DNA from 2 places in the Flintibacter sp. SJQ-8 genome. Region 2 is predicted to be linked to the other one. Evidence: riboswitches for the same ligand, from Rfam matches in the RefSeq annotation. Region 2 holds a riboswitch; the other holds the start of a gene.
What was found. Region 2 has a riboswitch for thiamine pyrophosphate ahead of thiW (energy coupling factor transporter S component ThiW). Riboswitches for the same ligand answer to the same signal wherever they lie in the genome.
Positions count from the first base shown of each region.

Region 1: another riboswitch for thiamine pyrophosphate. It lies ahead of thiM (hydroxyethylthiazole kinase); the one in region 2 lies ahead of thiW (energy coupling factor transporter S component ThiW).

Region 1 is NZ_JBPJWR010000009.1:218,288-226,171, forward strand. It holds gene ACSAMP_RS07260 (hypothetical protein) at 1-285, opposite strand, end outside; gene ACSAMP_RS07265 (DUF378 domain-containing protein) at 433-627, opposite strand; gene cdd (cytidine deaminase) at 704-1,099, opposite strand; TPP riboswitch at 1,196-1,300, shown strand; gene thiM (hydroxyethylthiazole kinase) at 1,360-2,184, shown strand; gene thiE (thiamine phosphate synthase) at 2,171-2,809, shown strand; gene ACSAMP_RS07285 (hypothetical protein) at 2,852-3,136, opposite strand; gene thiD (bifunctional hydroxymethylpyrimidine kinase/phosphomethylpyrimidine kinase) at 3,154-3,951, shown strand; gene cytX (putative hydroxymethylpyrimidine transporter CytX) at 3,948-5,114, shown strand; gene ACSAMP_RS07300 (FAD:protein FMN transferase) at 5,173-6,180, opposite strand; gene ACSAMP_RS07305 (S-layer homology domain-containing protein) at 6,676-7,884, shown strand, end outside.
Region 2 is NZ_JBPJWR010000004.1:281,962-289,845, reverse strand. It holds gene ACSAMP_RS02325 (IS1595-like element ISSag10 family transposase) at 1-12, shown strand, start outside; gene lnu(C) (lincosamide nucleotidyltransferase Lnu(C)) at 36-530, shown strand; gene ACSAMP_RS02315 (QueT transporter family protein) at 848-1,396, shown strand; gene ftsH (ATP-dependent zinc metalloprotease FtsH) at 1,647-3,473, shown strand; TPP riboswitch at 3,516-3,625, shown strand; gene thiW (energy coupling factor transporter S component ThiW) at 3,939-4,460, shown strand; gene ACSAMP_RS02300 (sensor histidine kinase) at 4,538-5,572, opposite strand; gene gap (type I glyceraldehyde-3-phosphate dehydrogenase) at 5,943-6,953, shown strand; gene ACSAMP_RS02290 (hypothetical protein) at 7,136-7,884, shown strand, end outside.

The sequences.
Region 1 (7,884 bases), on a different contig from region 2:
GCCGGTGTGATAGGCGTCGTGCATCCGGTGCAGCCGCCGCCTGTCGTCAAAGGAAATTTCCCCGTCGGCCAGATAGCACTGGCCCAGGTATTGGATGCGGTCCAACAGGACTACCCGCAGTCCGGCCTGAAGGCCGTTGATCTTTTTCTCCTGCTCCGTCTCCACCCGGGCCGCGCCCGCCCGACGCCCCTCCCAGCGCTTCAGCCCCCACTGGATCACGTGATCCAGCAGCTTGATGGCCGCCGCCCCCACCCCGCCGGTGAGGACCATGGTCCACAGCTCCATTCTATGTATCCCTCCGTCCAAACTTTTCTTCTACCCCTGGCCGCCACGGGGCGGGGAGTTGCACGGTTTCGTCCACCAAACGGGAAAAAATGTGCAAAAAAATTGCCGGACGCAGCTGCGCCCGGCCTTTGGCTGGATAAGAAAAATTTATTTGCCGTCCCCCAGGCGAAACAGCAGGGAGACGCACCACACGGCGGACAGGCCCACCAGGGTATAGACGATCCGGCTGATGAGACTGGCGGAGCCGCCGCAGGCGAAGGCCACCAGGTCAAACTGAAACAGCCCCACACAGCCCCAGTTGATGCCGCCGATGACCAGCAGCGTCAGGGCGATCTTGTCCATTACCACGCTCGATCCCTCCTTTTCAAGAGCCATTGGGGATAGCTTGTCCAGAAAGGCGGAAGGCTATGCGTGATTTTTACTTCAGAGACAGGGGGCCGAAGCCGTGGGGCATGAGCTGGTCCAGAGTGGCCGTCTCGAACGCCCCGTCCCCCCGGGCGGCCAGCACCCGCAGCCCCGGGGCAAACTCATACAGCATCTGACGGCAGGCCCCGCAGGGCCAGCAGAAGTCGCTGCCCCGCCCGGCGATGGCAAGAGTCATCCAGCCGGTGCGCCGTCCCTCGCTCACCGCCTTCAGCAGCGCCGTGCGCTCGGCGCATATGGTGGAGCCAAAGGCGGCGTTTTCCACGTTGCAGCCGGTGAACACCGTGCCGTCGTCGCACAGCAGGGCGGCGCCCACGGGGAAGCGGGAGTATGGCACATAGGAAAATTCCTGCATTTTGATGGCCCGGTCCACCAGTTCCTGGTCGGTCATAGGGGTCAGCCTCCTTTAAATTTTGATCTCTGTTTTAAGCATACCCCACGGGAGAAAAACTTGCAATCTTCTTTTGTTGGGATTATAATAGCGTCCGTGAGAAAACAAGGGAGCTCGCAAACGGGCTGAGAGGAAGCTGTGCGCTTCGACCTGTGACCTGATTTGGGTAATGCCAACGTAGGGAGAGATGCGTTTACCTGTGCCGCAGGCCGTCTTTTCTGTCAGACGCGCCGCGGTTTTTTCTTTTGGAGGGAACACACTTGAATTTGGGCGACTATCTGTCCCGGGTCCGGCAGCAGGCCCCGGTGATCCACGCCATTTCCAACTATGTCACGGCCAACGACGTGGCCAATGTCCTGCTGGCCTGCGGGGCCAGCCCCATCATGGCCGACGACCCGGAGGAGAGCGCCTATATCACCGCCCTGTCCGCTGGCCTGGTGCTGAATCTGGGCACCCTCAGCCGCCGCCGGGTGCCCGCCATGGTCGCCTCGGGGGAGACGGCTGCCCGGCTGGGCCGCCCCATCCTGCTGGACCCGGTGGGCGCGGGGGCCAGCCCCATGCGCACCGACACCGCCCGGATGCTGCTCCAGCGCCTGCCCGTAACAGCCCTGCGGTGCAACGCGTCAGAGCTGCGGGCCATACTGTCCGGGGCCCACACCCACCGGGGGGTGGACGCAGACGGCCAGGACCGGCAGGGGGAGAGCGGCCTGTCCCACCAGATCGCCTTCGTCAAAAAAGCCGCCCGGCAGCTGGGCTGTCTGGTGGCCGTCACCGGGGAGACGGACCTGGTGAGCGACGGGGAGAGCTGCTTTGTCATCCACAATGGCCGCCCGGAGATGAGCCGGGTGACGGGGACGGGCTGTCAGCTGTCCGCCCTGTGCGCCGCCTTTCTGGCCGCCGCCCCGGACCGGTCTGTCAGCGCCCTGGCCGCCGCCGTGTGCGCCATGGGCCTGGCGGGGGAGATCGCCTGGGGGCACATGGCCCCCTATGACGGGAACGCCACCTATCGCAATCGCATCATCGACGCCGTCTGTCACCTGGACGGCGAGACGCTAAGCAAAGGAGCGCGCTATGAACTTCGATAGAGATTCTTTATTGCTCTACGCTGTGACGGACCGGGCCTGGCTGAAGGGCCAGACCCTGGCCCAGCAGGTGGAGCAGGCCCTGCTGGGCGGGGCAACCATGGTCCAGCTGCGGGAGAAGCAGCTGGACCTGCCCCATTTCCGCCGGGAGGCCCTGGAGATCCAGGCCCTGTGCCGCCGGTATGGGGTCCCCTTCCTTATCAACGACAACGTGGACCTGGCCCTGGACATCGGGGCCGACGGGGTCCACGTGGGCCAGGAGGACATGGAGGCCGGGCTGGTCCGGCAGAAGCTGGGGCCAGGCAAAATTCTGGGCGTGTCCGCCCATTCCCCGGAGGAGGCCCTGCGGGCCCAGGCTGCCGGGGCGGACTATCTGGGGGCCGGGGCCGTGTTCCACACGGGGACTAAGAGCAACGTGTCCACCCTGTCTTATGATACCCTGCGGGACATCTGCGCCGCTGTAAAGATCCCCGTGGTGGCCATCGGCGGCATCAGCGAGGGCAATATCCTCCAGCTCAAGGGCACCGGCATCGCCGGAGCCGCCGTGGTCTCCGCCCTCTTCGGGCAGCCCGACATTCAAGCCGCCGCGCAGCATATGCGCAAGCTGGCGGAGGAAGTTAGGAGTTAGGAAGTAGGAGTGATGAGTTGCGCGGGGAGACGGATTGCCACGTCACTTCGTTCCTCGCAATGACAGGCCGCCCCGGGCGGCCAAAAGCCCTCCTGCAAGGAGTTTCACGCCCGCAGGCGTGAAATAAAATAAGATCCGTTTTTCGCCGCGGCGTGTACGTGGCGAAAAACACTTCTCGCCCTGTAAGTGTGCGAGCGCAGCGAGTGCGCGCACAGGGTGCTTAACCCCACTCAAAAAAATGGCGGAGCCATTTTTTTGATATTCTTGCGACGGCTTGGGGGCACCACCTGCCGCCGCGTAATAAAACTTCAATGTGTTTTTAAGCAAGAAAGGAGAAACCTCACATGAAAACAGCATTGACGATCGCTGGAAGCGACTCCAGCGGAGGCGCCGGAATTCAAGCGGATATCAAGACCATGACGGCCAACGGCGTTTACGCCACCAGCGCCATCACGGCTCTCACCGCCCAGAACACCACCGGCGTCTATGGCATTCTCGAATCCACCCCCGAATTTCTGGCCAACCAGCTGGACTGCGTCTTCACGGACATCTTCCCCGACGCGGTGAAGACGGGCATGGTGTCCTCCACCGCCCTCATCGCCGTCATCGCGGACAAGCTGCGCCAGTATAAGGCCCGGAACATCGTGGTGGACCCGGTGATGGTGGCCACCAGCGGGGCCCGGCTCATCTCGGAGGAGGCGGTGGACGCCCTGAAGGAGAAGCTCCTCCCCCTGGCCACTCTGCTCACCCCCAACATCCCCGAGGCGGAGGTCCTGTCCGGCATGACCATCTCTGACCCCGCCGGGATGGAGCGGGCCGCCCGGGCCATCAGCGAGCAATACGGCTGCGCCGTGCTGTGCAAGGGCGGCCACCAGATCAGCGACGCCGACGACCTGCTGTGGCGGAATGGTGCCGGTGTCTGGTTCCGGGGCCGCCGCATCCAGAACAGCAACACCCACGGCACCGGCTGCACCCTGTCCAGCGCCATCGCCGCGAACCTGGCCAAGGGCTATGATCTGGACCGGTCCGTCCAGCGGGCGAAAGATTACATCTCAGGCGCCCTGGCCGCCATGCTGGATCTGGGAAAAGGCTCCGGCCCCATGGACCACATGTTTGATCTGAAGGGGGAGTTTGTCCGATGAAAAAGACCTCTACCCTGCAAAACGGCCTGATCTGGTTCGGCGCGGGCGTCTCCCTGGCCGAGATCTTGACGGGCACTTCTTTCGCCTCCCTTGGCCTGAGCCAGGGTCTGGCGGCCATCCTCCTGGGCCACATCATTGGCTGCGCCATGATGCTGCTGGCGGGCCTGATCGGCGGACGCACGGGCCGCACCGCCATGGAGACGGTGAAAATGAGCTTTGGCCAGCGGGGCGGCCTGCTGTTTGCCCTGCTGAACGTGCTGCAATTGGTGGGCTGGACGGCCATCATGATCTATGACGGGGCCCTGGCCATCGGCGGCATCTTCGCGGTGGGCCACTGGGTGTGGTGCCTGGTCATCGGGGCCCTCATCGTCCTGTGGATCGCCGTGGGCGTCACCGACCTGGGCTGGATCAACAAGCTGACCATGGCGGCCCTGTTTTTGCTGACCTTGGTGTTGTGCAAGGTCATCTTCTTCTCCGGCAACGCTGTCACCGCCGCCGGGGAGGCCATGTCCTTCGGCGCGGCGGTGGAGCTGGCGGTGGCCATGCCCCTGAGCTGGCTGCCCCTCATCAGCGACTACACCAGCCAGGCCCAAAAGCCCACCCAGGCCACCTGGGTCAGCGTCATCGTCTATGGCCTGGTGTCCTGCTGGATGTATGTCATCGGCATGGGGGCCGCCATGTTCACCGGGGAGTATGACATCGCTGTCATTATGGTGAAGGCGGGCCTGGGCGTGGCCGCCCTGGTCATCCTGGTCTTCTCCACCGTGACCACCACGTTTTTGGACGCCTGGTCCGCCGGTATCTCCGCCGAGTCCCTGTCCCACAAGCTGGACGGGAAGAAGACGGCCATCGTTGTGACCATCGTGGGCGTGGCGGGGGCCATCCTGTTCCCCATGGACGACATCACCGGGTTCTTGTATCTCATCGGCTCGGTGTTTGCCCCCATGATCGCCGTGCAGATCGCTGACCACTTTATTCTGCGCCGGGACCGGTTCGACGTGCTGGCCGATGGCCGGAATTTGATTATCTGGCTCATCGGCTTTGCCGCCTATCGCTGGCTGATGGGGGTGGACACCCCCGTGGGCTACACCCTGCCCGACATGGTGCTCACCGTGGTCCTGTGCCTGCTGGCGGACAAGGTGCTGCCCAAACAGCAGGGCTGATCTCGTCTGCATATAAGAACGTCCCCCGTCGATCCTAAAAAAATCGGCGGGGGATGCCTTATCTCTGGATGACCTGCACCGGCGTGTCGGCGTGGTCCTGGGTGAGGGCAAACCGGTCCGTCAGCCCCTGGGTGAGGTAGACGGAGCCGTCGTCGGTGACGAAGATGGCCTCGAAATCGTCGCTGCCCGCCCAGAACTGAGCGGCCCGCTCCAGGCCCATGACGAACAGGGCGGTGGACAGCCCGTCGCACACCAGGCCGTCGTCCCCCACGATGGTGACCGAGCGCAGGCCGCTCTCCGCCGGGCGTCCGGTGGCCGGGTCCATGATGTGCCAATAGGTCCGCCCGTCCTGCTGGAAATAGCGCTCATAGCCCCCGGAGGTGACCACCGCCTGGTCCCGGATGGACAGGACCATCATGGGCTGGCCGGTGGACGGGTCCTTCACGCCGATCTGCCAGGGGTCCCCGTCGGGGCGGCTGCCCACTGTCTGGATGTTGCCCCCCAGATTCAGCAGGGCGGAGGAGACCCCCGCCTGGCGTAGCAGCTGGGCGGCCTCCCGCCCGGCATAGCCCTTGGCCACGCTGCCCAGGTCGATCTCCATCCCCTCGGGCAGAGAGACAGCGCCGCTGGCCGGGTCATAGTCGATGCGGGTGTAGTCCACCAGAGCCGTGAGGGTCGCCAGGTCATCGTCACTGGGCACCTGATAGTCCCCGGTGGTAAAGCCCCAGGCCCGGACCACGGGATAGATGGACAGGTCCAGGGCCCCGCCGGTGCGGCGGCACAGGTCCAGGGCCTGGCCCATCAGCGTGTCCGCCCGGCCCGTCAGGGTGCCGGAGCCCCGGGCGTTCACGGCGTAGATCTGGCTGTCCGGGTCGGTGACGGACAGCTGGCCCTCCAAGTCATCGATCAGCCCCTGCACCTGGCCGGGCAGGTCGGTGTCCCCATAGATGGTCAGGTCCATGGCGGTGTCCATGGCCAAAAACGAGGCCGTCTGCGCCTTTGGCGCGGCGGCGCAGCCGGGCAGCAGGGACAGAGCCAGCAGACAGAAAATGAGACATTTTTTCATGGAAATGCTCCTTTTGGAAAGTTTGTCACTGTCATTGCGAGGAGGCCCAGCGGGCCGACGCGGCAATCCGTATCTGCGTCTTTGGGAAAACGGATTCCCACGTCGCTGCGCTCCTCGGAATGACAGAACTGGTGTAAATTTGCAACATCAAAGAATTTACAGAACATTTTTTGCGGAAAGATGGCCCGGAGGCGTTGACAAGAAAATTGCTTTTTGGTAACATAGCACACGCAAGTTAGCGATAACTAACCCTATAACCGTTGCTGACTTGCCTGTTTTTTGAAGAGAAGTTAGACACTGCTAACTGCTGCGTCAAAAAAACAGCCGCGCCCCAGCGGCGTGGCCCGAAAGCGGGCCGCCCAACAGTATAGCATGGGGAGGCGGAAAATTGCAACCTGTTTTCTGTCGGGATCGGCTCCCGCCAGACGGACCCACCGGAGAGGGGCCCGAACGCCCGGCGGCCCAGGCTGCCGCGAGGACCAAAGGAGGAAATCTATGAGAAAACTGTTCCGAAAAGCCACGTCGCTCCTGCTGGCAGCGGCCCTGTGCCTATCCATGGCCATCATCAGCCCAGCCCTGGCGGCAGACCAGACACTGCCGACCACAGTAGAGAACTGTGCATACAGTTCGTTCGACGGTATTTTAGACTTGGGCTTTGGTGGCAACACCAGCGATTGGATGGGAAAAATCAATCAGGTCACTGTCAACGATGTGGTGTATACCCGTGTTGATTCGTTTGGCTATTTTGAAAGCGGAACAAAGTGGTGTATCGGCAATGCAACAGGGGCTTTTGGCAGCTATCAGGCCTTGAAAATAACTTATAATAGTTCGTTTCCTGCCACTATTGTGATTTCTGCCGACGGCTACAATGACCTGACGGTGGAAGTAAGCAAAAAGGGAAGCAGCTATACCGCCGAGATCAAGGCCAACAGTTCCAGCGGCGGGACCGAAGAACTCAAGCCTGCGGAGACCTACCCCATCACCGTGGAGCAGGCCGAGCACGGCACCGTCTCCGCCAATTACGAGAAGGCCGCCCAGGGGATTGAGGTCACCGTGACCGTGACCCCTGACGAGGACTATGCGCTGGAGACGCTGACCGTGGGCGGCGTTGACGTGACAGACCAGGTGGCGGACGGCGAATATACCTTTACCATGCCCGGCGAGGCCGTGACCGTGCGCGCCGCCTTTGCCGCCAAGGCGGTCCCCGTTCCCGGTGTAGTCACCGTGAACGATCTGTCCCTCAGCACAGATTTTTTTGACCAGGATTGGCTGGTCACCGTGAAAGATCACCCCGGCTATGTGGCCGCCATCACGGAGATCCGCGTGAACGACACCGTGTGGGAGAAGAAGACTTATGATCCCTCCTCCGGCGGCAGCTATCGGCTGTTAGAAGACGAGGAGCAGATCGTCTTCGCCAAGAAAGACTTCAGCAGCGACCCCACTGTGCCCGTGCTGAAGAGCGGCAACGTGATCTCGGTCACCGCCAAGGGCTATGAAAAGCTGGAGTTCAAGCTGGTGGTGGATACCGACGGGAATCCCTATCTGGAGGCCAACGACGGCCAGGGCGACGGCTATCAACTGTGGGTGAAGCTGGACGGCACCTTCGAGGCCGCCATCGTGGACCAGAAGGGCTATGACGGCGTGTCCGGGGCCACCGGCGCGGGCAGCGTGAACAAGAACAGCGCCGTGGATGTGTACGGCGTC
Region 2 (7,884 bases):
CTGGTCGCCTAATTAGAATTTGTGGAGATGATAAGATGGTCAATATAACAGATGTAAAACAGATTCTTCAATTTGCAATAGATGCGGAGATTAAAGTCTTTCTTGATGGTGGCTGGGGTGTAGATGCTCTTCTTGGATATCAGTCAAGAGCCCATAATGATATTGACATTTTTGTAGAAAAGAACGATTATCAGAACTTTATAGAAATAATGAAAGCTAATGGCTTTTATGAGATTAAGATGGAATATACAACATTGAACCATACTGTATGGGAAGATTTGAAAAACAGAATTATTGATTTGCATTGTTTTGAATATACGGACGAAGGTGAAATTCTTTATGATGGGGATTGTTTTCCGGTAGAAACTTTTTCGGGTAAAGGAAGAATTGAGGAAATAGAGGTTTCCTGTATTGAACCATATAGTCAAGTAATGTTCCATCTGGGATACGAGTTTGATGAAAATGATGCACATGATGTGAAGTTATTGTGTGAGACACTTCATATCGAAATTCCAAATGAGTATAGATAACTGCAAATAACAGTTTGTAGGGGAGTTCTGATACTCCCCTATAAAAATGGCTATTTATCAACTGTTTGTTGTGACATAGCCATATTTTACCCCATCAGCCCCCCACTGGCAAGGCTTTGTCCATTTATCCAGTGGACAGCGGGGGCGGGCTGTGGTAAGATACCCCTTGACGAGTTTCCACATCTCGTCCAAGCACAGCCCGCTGCCCCAAATGCGTGGAACGCCCGGCCACGGGGGGAGGAAAAGCTGTGTTCGTTCGGGGGACCGAAAAAATTTCAGTCTCGCCGTTCTCTAAAGAAGAAAATGGAGGTTTTTTTATGTCTAAATTCTCTGTTCGCGATCTCACCCTGGCGGCCATGCTGGCCGCGGTGTATGCTGTGCTCACCATGGCCTTGCCCATCCCCCAGTATGGCGGGGTGCAGATCCGCTTTGCCGAGGCGCTGACCGTGCTGCCCTTCCTGTTCCCCGCCGCCACGCCGGGGCTGTTCGTGGGCTGCCTCATCGCCAACCTGCTCTCCCCCTATGGCCTGCTGGACGTGGTGGCCGGTTCCGCCGCCACCCTCATCGCCTGCCTGTGGACCCAGAGCCTGCGCAATCGCTGGCTGGCTCCCCTGCCCCCGGTGGTGTGCAACGCCGTCATCGTGGGGGCGGTGATCGCCTTTGCCGAGGGGGGCACCGGTGGGGCCTTTTGGACGGCCTATGCCTTTAACGCCTTCACCGTGGGCCTGGGCGAGCTGATCGCCAGCGCCGTGCTGGGCCAGCTGCTGCTGGGCGTGCTGCCCCGGGTGAGCTTTTTCCGGGAGATGATCCCCGCCGACAAACTGGACCGGCTGGGGTTAAAGACCCGCGTGAGCGGTCAGGGCTGACCGCTGCTGCCGGGCGAGGGGGCGGCCGGACAAGTGGAGTCTGGCCGCCCCCCTTTTCTTTCTGGGTCACGTTCATAGTTTGGTCATAAATTGTTTACACTTACACCGGGATTTTGTCCCGGTCTTTTGCTACTATATCCATTAACCGGTTAACGATTTTCTGATCGCGTATCCACAGGTTTTCGCTCCCCCCAGGGGAGCGGGAAACCAAAAGAAATGAACGACACACCCAGAGAGGATGATCTTCAAGATGCAAGAGATCAAAAAGCCATCGAAAAAACCCCTGGTATACTACTATCTGCTCACCCTGGCCATTCTGCTGCTGCTCAACGCGACGCTGTTCCCCTCTATGAACAAGAGCCGCATTGAAAACGTGACCTATGACGTGTTCATGTCCATGACGGACGAGAAGCAGATCGACCAGGTGGAGATCCGGGATGACCAGATCCTGTTCACCGACAAGGACGGCAAGATCTATGAGACCGTGGCCACCGAGGACGCCGGGCGCACCCAGCGCCTTTACGACTCCGGGGCCAAGTTCCAGCAGATCGACACCCAGCCCTCCGCCATGACCAGCCTGCTGGTGAACTGGGTGCTGCCCCTGGTGCCCTTTATGCTCATCGGCTACTTTATCAACCGCCGGATGCAGAAGGCCGTGGGCGGCAAAGACGGCATGATGTTCGGCATGGGCGGCGGCTCCGGGGCGAAAGTATATGTGCCCTCCTCCACCGGCATCCGCTTTGCCGACGTGGCCGGGGAGGACGAGGCCAAGGAGCTGCTGGGGGAGATCGTGGACTTCCTCCACGACCCGGAGAAATACCGGGAAATTGGAGCCAAGCTGCCCAAGGGCGCCCTACTGGTGGGCCCTCCGGGCACCGGCAAAACACTGCTGGCCAAGGCCGTGGCCGGTGAGGCAAACGTCCCCTTCTTCTCCATCGCCGGGTCGGAATTTGTAGAGATGTTCGTGGGCCGGGGGGCGGCCAAGGTCCGGGACCTGTTCAAGCAGGCCAACGAGAAGGCCCCCTGCATCATTTTCATCGACGAGATCGATACCATCGGCAAAAAGCGTGACGGCCAGTTCTCCGGCGGCAACGACGAGCGGGAGCAGACCCTGAACCAGCTGCTCACCGAGATGGACGGATTTGACGGCAGCAAGGGCGTGGTGGTCCTGGCGGCCACCAACCGGCCCGACTCCCTGGACCCCGCCCTGCTGCGCCCGGGCCGCTTTGACCGGCGCATCCCTGTTGAACTGCCCGATTTACAGGGCCGCATCGACATCTTAAAGGTCCACGCCAAGAAGATCCGTCTGGCCGACGGGGTGGACTTTGCCCCTATCGCCAGAATGGCCTCCGGCGCGTCCGGCGCGGAGCTGGCCAACATCGTCAACGAGGCCGCCCTGCGGGCCGTGCGGGACGGGCGTGGCTTTGCCACCCAGGAGGACCTTCAGGAGAGCGTGGAGGTGGTCATCGCCGGGTACCAAAAGAAGAGCCGGGTGCTGTCTGACCAGGAGAAGAAGATCGTGGCCTATCACGAGACGGGCCACGCCTTAGTCGCCGCCATGCAGACCCACTCCGCCCCCGTGCAGAAGATCACCATCATCCCCCGCACCTCCGGGGCCCTGGGCTATACCCTCCAGGTGGACAACGGGGACCACTTCCTCATGTCCAAGGAGGAGCTGCTGAACAAGGTCTGCACCTACACCGGCGGACGGGCGGCGGAGGAGCTGGTTTTCGGCTCCATCACCACCGGGGCCTCCAACGACATTGAACAGGCGACAAAATTGGTGCGCTCCATGATCGCCCGCTTCGGCATGAGCCGGGAATTCGGTTTTGCCGCCTTCGAGACCATGAGCAACCAATACCTGGGCGGGGACGCCTCTCTGGCCTGCTCCCCGGAGACCCAGGCCCGCATGGACCGCCTGGTTACCGAGACCATCCAGAAGGAGTATGACAAGGCCATGACCATCCTCCGGGACAACCGGGACAGCCTGGACAAGCTGGCCAACTTCCTGTATGAGAAGGAGACCATCACCGGGGAGGAGTTCATGGACATGCTCCGTACCGACGGAAAAGTGTGATCGGCCCGTCTTGACAAAGCCCCACCGGGGGCGTATGATAAACACTGCAAGCAGGGGAGCCCGGGCTGTCGGGCTGAGAGGGAGCAAGTGCGCTCCGACCCTTTCACCTGATGCGGGTCATGCCGCCGGAGGGACGTTTGCCGGTCATAGAGAGCTTTGACGGGGGCGGTCCTTTGGGGCCGCCCCCGTTTTCGGTGTATCCACTTTTTTCAGGGGGGATGTGGAAAAAAACCAGGCGTCCCGGCCCAGGGCCGGGAGCGGACCGAGGGGGAGCGCCCTGGGTCCGGGCCAGATCGCAGCGATGGGAAGCCGTGTTCCGGCGTGAGAGGAGACCAGCAAGTCTCGACCGAACCGAAAAAGCCACGTGCTTTTTCGGCCCTGTTCACCGGCGAAAAGCCGAGAGAGAGGGAAACGCTGCGGGCCTTTTGCGCGGTTTTTCCCCGTTTGAAAAAGGAGTTTTACACCATGAATCAGTCCAATGTGAAAAAGCTGGCGGTGGCCGGGCTGCTGTGCGCCCTGGCCGTGGTGGGCAGCATGTTCATCGTCTTCCCCGTCTTTGGCAGCAAGTGCGCCCCGGTGCAGCACATGGTCAACATCCTGTGCGCCGTGTTCCTGGGCCCTTGGTACGGGGTGGGTGTGGCCTTTGGGGCCAGCCTCATCCGCAACCTGCTGGGCGTGGGCAGCCTGATGGCCTTCCCGGGCAGCATGTGCGGGGCCCTGCTGTGCGGTCTGGTCTTCTGGAAGACCAAGAACCTGGCCGCCACGCTGGTGGGCGAGGTGTTCGGCACCGGCATCATCGGCGGTCTGGCCGCCTATCCCGTGGCTGTGCTGTTTATGAACGTCAGCGCCGCCGCTGTGGCCTTCTATGCCTATATCATCCCCTTCCTCATCTCCACTGTGGCCGGTTCTATTCTGGCCGGTATCTTAGTGGCCGCCCTGAAGCGCACCGGCGCTTTGAAGACCATGGGCGCGGCCCTGGAGCAGTAAGACAAGATCATTATAAGAAAACTGCGGCGCAGCCCATCTGTAAAAGGGCTGCGCCGCAGTTTTATCTGATCGTTTTTTTAAGGCTTTGTGCCGGGGACGAAGTGCCGGGCGGGCAGCACGTCGGCCAGGGCCACCAGGGGAACGGACAGGCCGCCGTCCCGCTGCAAGCGCGGGGTGCGCACCGTCACCCGGGTGGGCATAGGCCCGGTGGGCAGGGCTAAAATCGCCGCCGGGACGCCAGCTTCGGAGGAATTTACCATCAGGCTGCCCCCGTGGAGCCGGGCAATGATCCCGGCCAGGGGCATCCCCAATCCGGCCCCCGAGCCGGGGCGGGGGACGCCATAGTCGCTCTCACGCCCCAGCAGAGCGTCCAGCTGCTGGGGGGGTGGGGCCGACCCCGGGGCCACGGTGACCACGGCTCGGGTGCCCAGCCGCCGCAGGGACAGGGTCAATGGCCCCCGGCCTGTCCACCGGGCTCCGTTGGCGATCAGCTCCAGCAGCACGTGCTCCAGCAGCCCTGAGTCCCCGGGGATGAGCAGGGAGGACAGGGCGCTGTGATAGGTCAGGACGACGCCCTCCGCCCCCAAAAGACCGGCGCAGCCGTCCACCACCTTGCGGCACAGGGCGGCCAGGTCCATGGCCGCGGGGTGAAAGTCCCGCGTCCCGGGCTGGCCCAGCTGGCGGAGCAGGTCCAGGTTGTCCGTCAGGCGGAAGAGCTGATAATAGCTCTTCCAGAACATCCCCTGAGAGGCCGGGGGGATATCCGCCGCCGCCAGCTGCATCTGGGCCAGATAGGTGCGCATCTGGCGCAGGGCCCCGTCCAGCTGGGGGTCGGTCAGCGCCGGTTGGGGCGCGGGGATCAGCACGGCCAGCCGCCCCCACTTCGTCTCGGTCAGCTGGACCCGCCAGGCCGCGCCGCCCAGGGTGACCAGACCGCCGCCCTCCCCGGAGAGGGCCAGCAGCTCCGGGGGTATCGGCTCCCCCGGCTCCAGCTGAGGCAGCCGCCGCCGGACCGCCCCGTTGACGGCCACGATCCGGTCCTGCCACAGCAGCAGCGCCGCCGCCGGGAATGCGTTCAAAAAGCTCTCGCGCAGCTCTTGCACGTCGGACATGGTGACTCCTCCAAACCTGTGATCGGCTCATTTCTCTCTGGCTGCCTGTGTCGGTGGGCCGTCTTTGTGCAGTTTACGTTCACAGTGATTATACCAAAGTTTACCACACCCGGCGAGAACAAAAGTGAAAAACCGTAAATTTTGTCGAACAGCCGGTTTACTCCGCTTTTAAGCCCCCGGAGCTGCCGCCTTTTTAGTATAAGGCCGGGCTTACCCACGGTATGGCTAATTTTAATAAAAAATCTTTTGGATTTATAGGAAAAAAACCACTACCAAAATTCTTGCAACGGGGGTATAATAGGGACAGTTCCAAGCAACAAGCATTCAAAATTCCAAAGCGTGAATATGAATCAAAAAGGAGTCATTCAACATGAGCATTAAAGTTGGCATCAATGGCTTTGGCCGCATCGGCCGCATGGTGTTCCGCGCCAGCCTGAACCACCCCGAGATCGAGATCGTGGGCATCAACGATCTGTGCCCCGCCGACTACCTGGCTTACATGCTGAAGTATGATACCATGCATGGCAAGTGCGAGGCGGAGATCGGCCACACCGAGAACGCCATCATCGTCAACGGCAAGGAGATCCCTGTCTCCGCCGAGCGCAACCCCGCCGACCTGCCCTGGGCTAAGCTGGGTGCTGAGTATGTGGTGGAGTCCACCGGCCTGTTCCTGACCAAGGAGAAGGCTCAGGGCCACCTGGCTGCCGGCGCCAAGAAGGTCGTCATGTCCGCCCCCTCCAAGGACGACACCCCCATGTTCGTCTGCGGCGTGAACCTGGACAAGTACACCACCGACATGAACTTCGTGTCCAACGCCTCCTGCACCACCAACTGCCTGGCCCCCATCGCCAAGGTCCTGAACGACAACTGGGGCATCAAGGACGGCCTGATGACCACCGTTCACTCCGTCACCGCCACCCAGAAGACCGTTGACGGTCCCTCTCTGAAGGATTGGCGCGGCGGCCGCGCTGCCACCGGCAACATCATCCCCTCCTCCACCGGCGCCGCCAAGGCCGTGGGCAAGGTCATTCCTTCCCTGAACGGCAAGCTGACCGGTATGTCCATGCGTGTCCCCACCCTGGACGTGTCCGTGGTCGACCTGACCGTCAACCTGGAGAAGCCTGCCAAGTACGAGGAGATCTGCGCCGCCATGAAGAAGGCCTCTGAGGGCGAGCTGAAGGGCATCCTGGGCTATACCGACGAGGCCGTTGTCTCCAGCGACTTCCTGGGCGACACCCGCACCTCCATCTTCGACGCCGACGCCGGCATCGCCCTGACCGACACCTTCGTCAAGGTCGTGTCCTGGTACGACAACGAGATCGGCTATTCCAACAAGGTCCTGGAGCTCATCAAGCACATGTACTCCGTCGACCACAAGTAAGAATGCATCCAAAATTCCCGGTCAGGTTTCTGACCGGGAATTTTTTTGCGCTTTCTCAAAGAAAATCACAGAAGCTGTTACCTGAATTCTGGTGGAAAGAGTTGAATTTTCCAGTTTTGAATAGTACAATAGAAAAAAGTTGAATTCTTGTGTGGATTCAAAACAGAGAGAGGGATGACGTTATGAGAAAACGGATACTGAGCGTTTTGCTCTGCCTTGTCATGCTGACCAGCCTCTTCCCGGCGACTGCCCTTGCGGCGGGCGAAGAGGCAGAGGGCCCGGCGGCGCAGGTGGGCGGCCAGACCTATTCCAGCCTAAAGGCCGCGATCACCGCCGCAGGAGAGGGCGGCACCATCACCCTGCTGCGGGACTATCGGCAGCAGGGCGACGAGGATGCGGTCCTCCTTGATCTGACCGACAAAACGCTGGACTTAAACGGCTTTACCTATCACTTCGGGTATGCCTGTCACTTTACCGGCAGCAACGGCACGATCAAAAACGGCGCGATGACCATAGACGACAACAGCAACGACACCTGGGCACTGGCCGTCAACGGGCCCTATGCAGATCATTTTACCATCGATGGCGTCACGCTGAACAAGGGCGTTCTGATCCAGCACGGGACGGACGTTCAGCTGAATGATCTGACGGTGACGACGCCGGAGCGTAATGATGCGGCGGCGGTCCAGATCAATGGCGGGTGCTCTGCCACCATCACCGGCGGCAGCTATACCGCCACCGGCTACGCCGCGTCCGCCGTACACAACAATGGCGGCACGCTGACCATCAACGGCGGCAAGTTTTTCGCCAGCGGCTCTGACGCAAGGACCCTGTGGAACGGTCTGGAGCAGAATACGGACAACCGGGTCACGATAAGCACCACCACCATCAACGACGGGATCTTTACAAAGGAGAACGGGTGGCTGCTTTA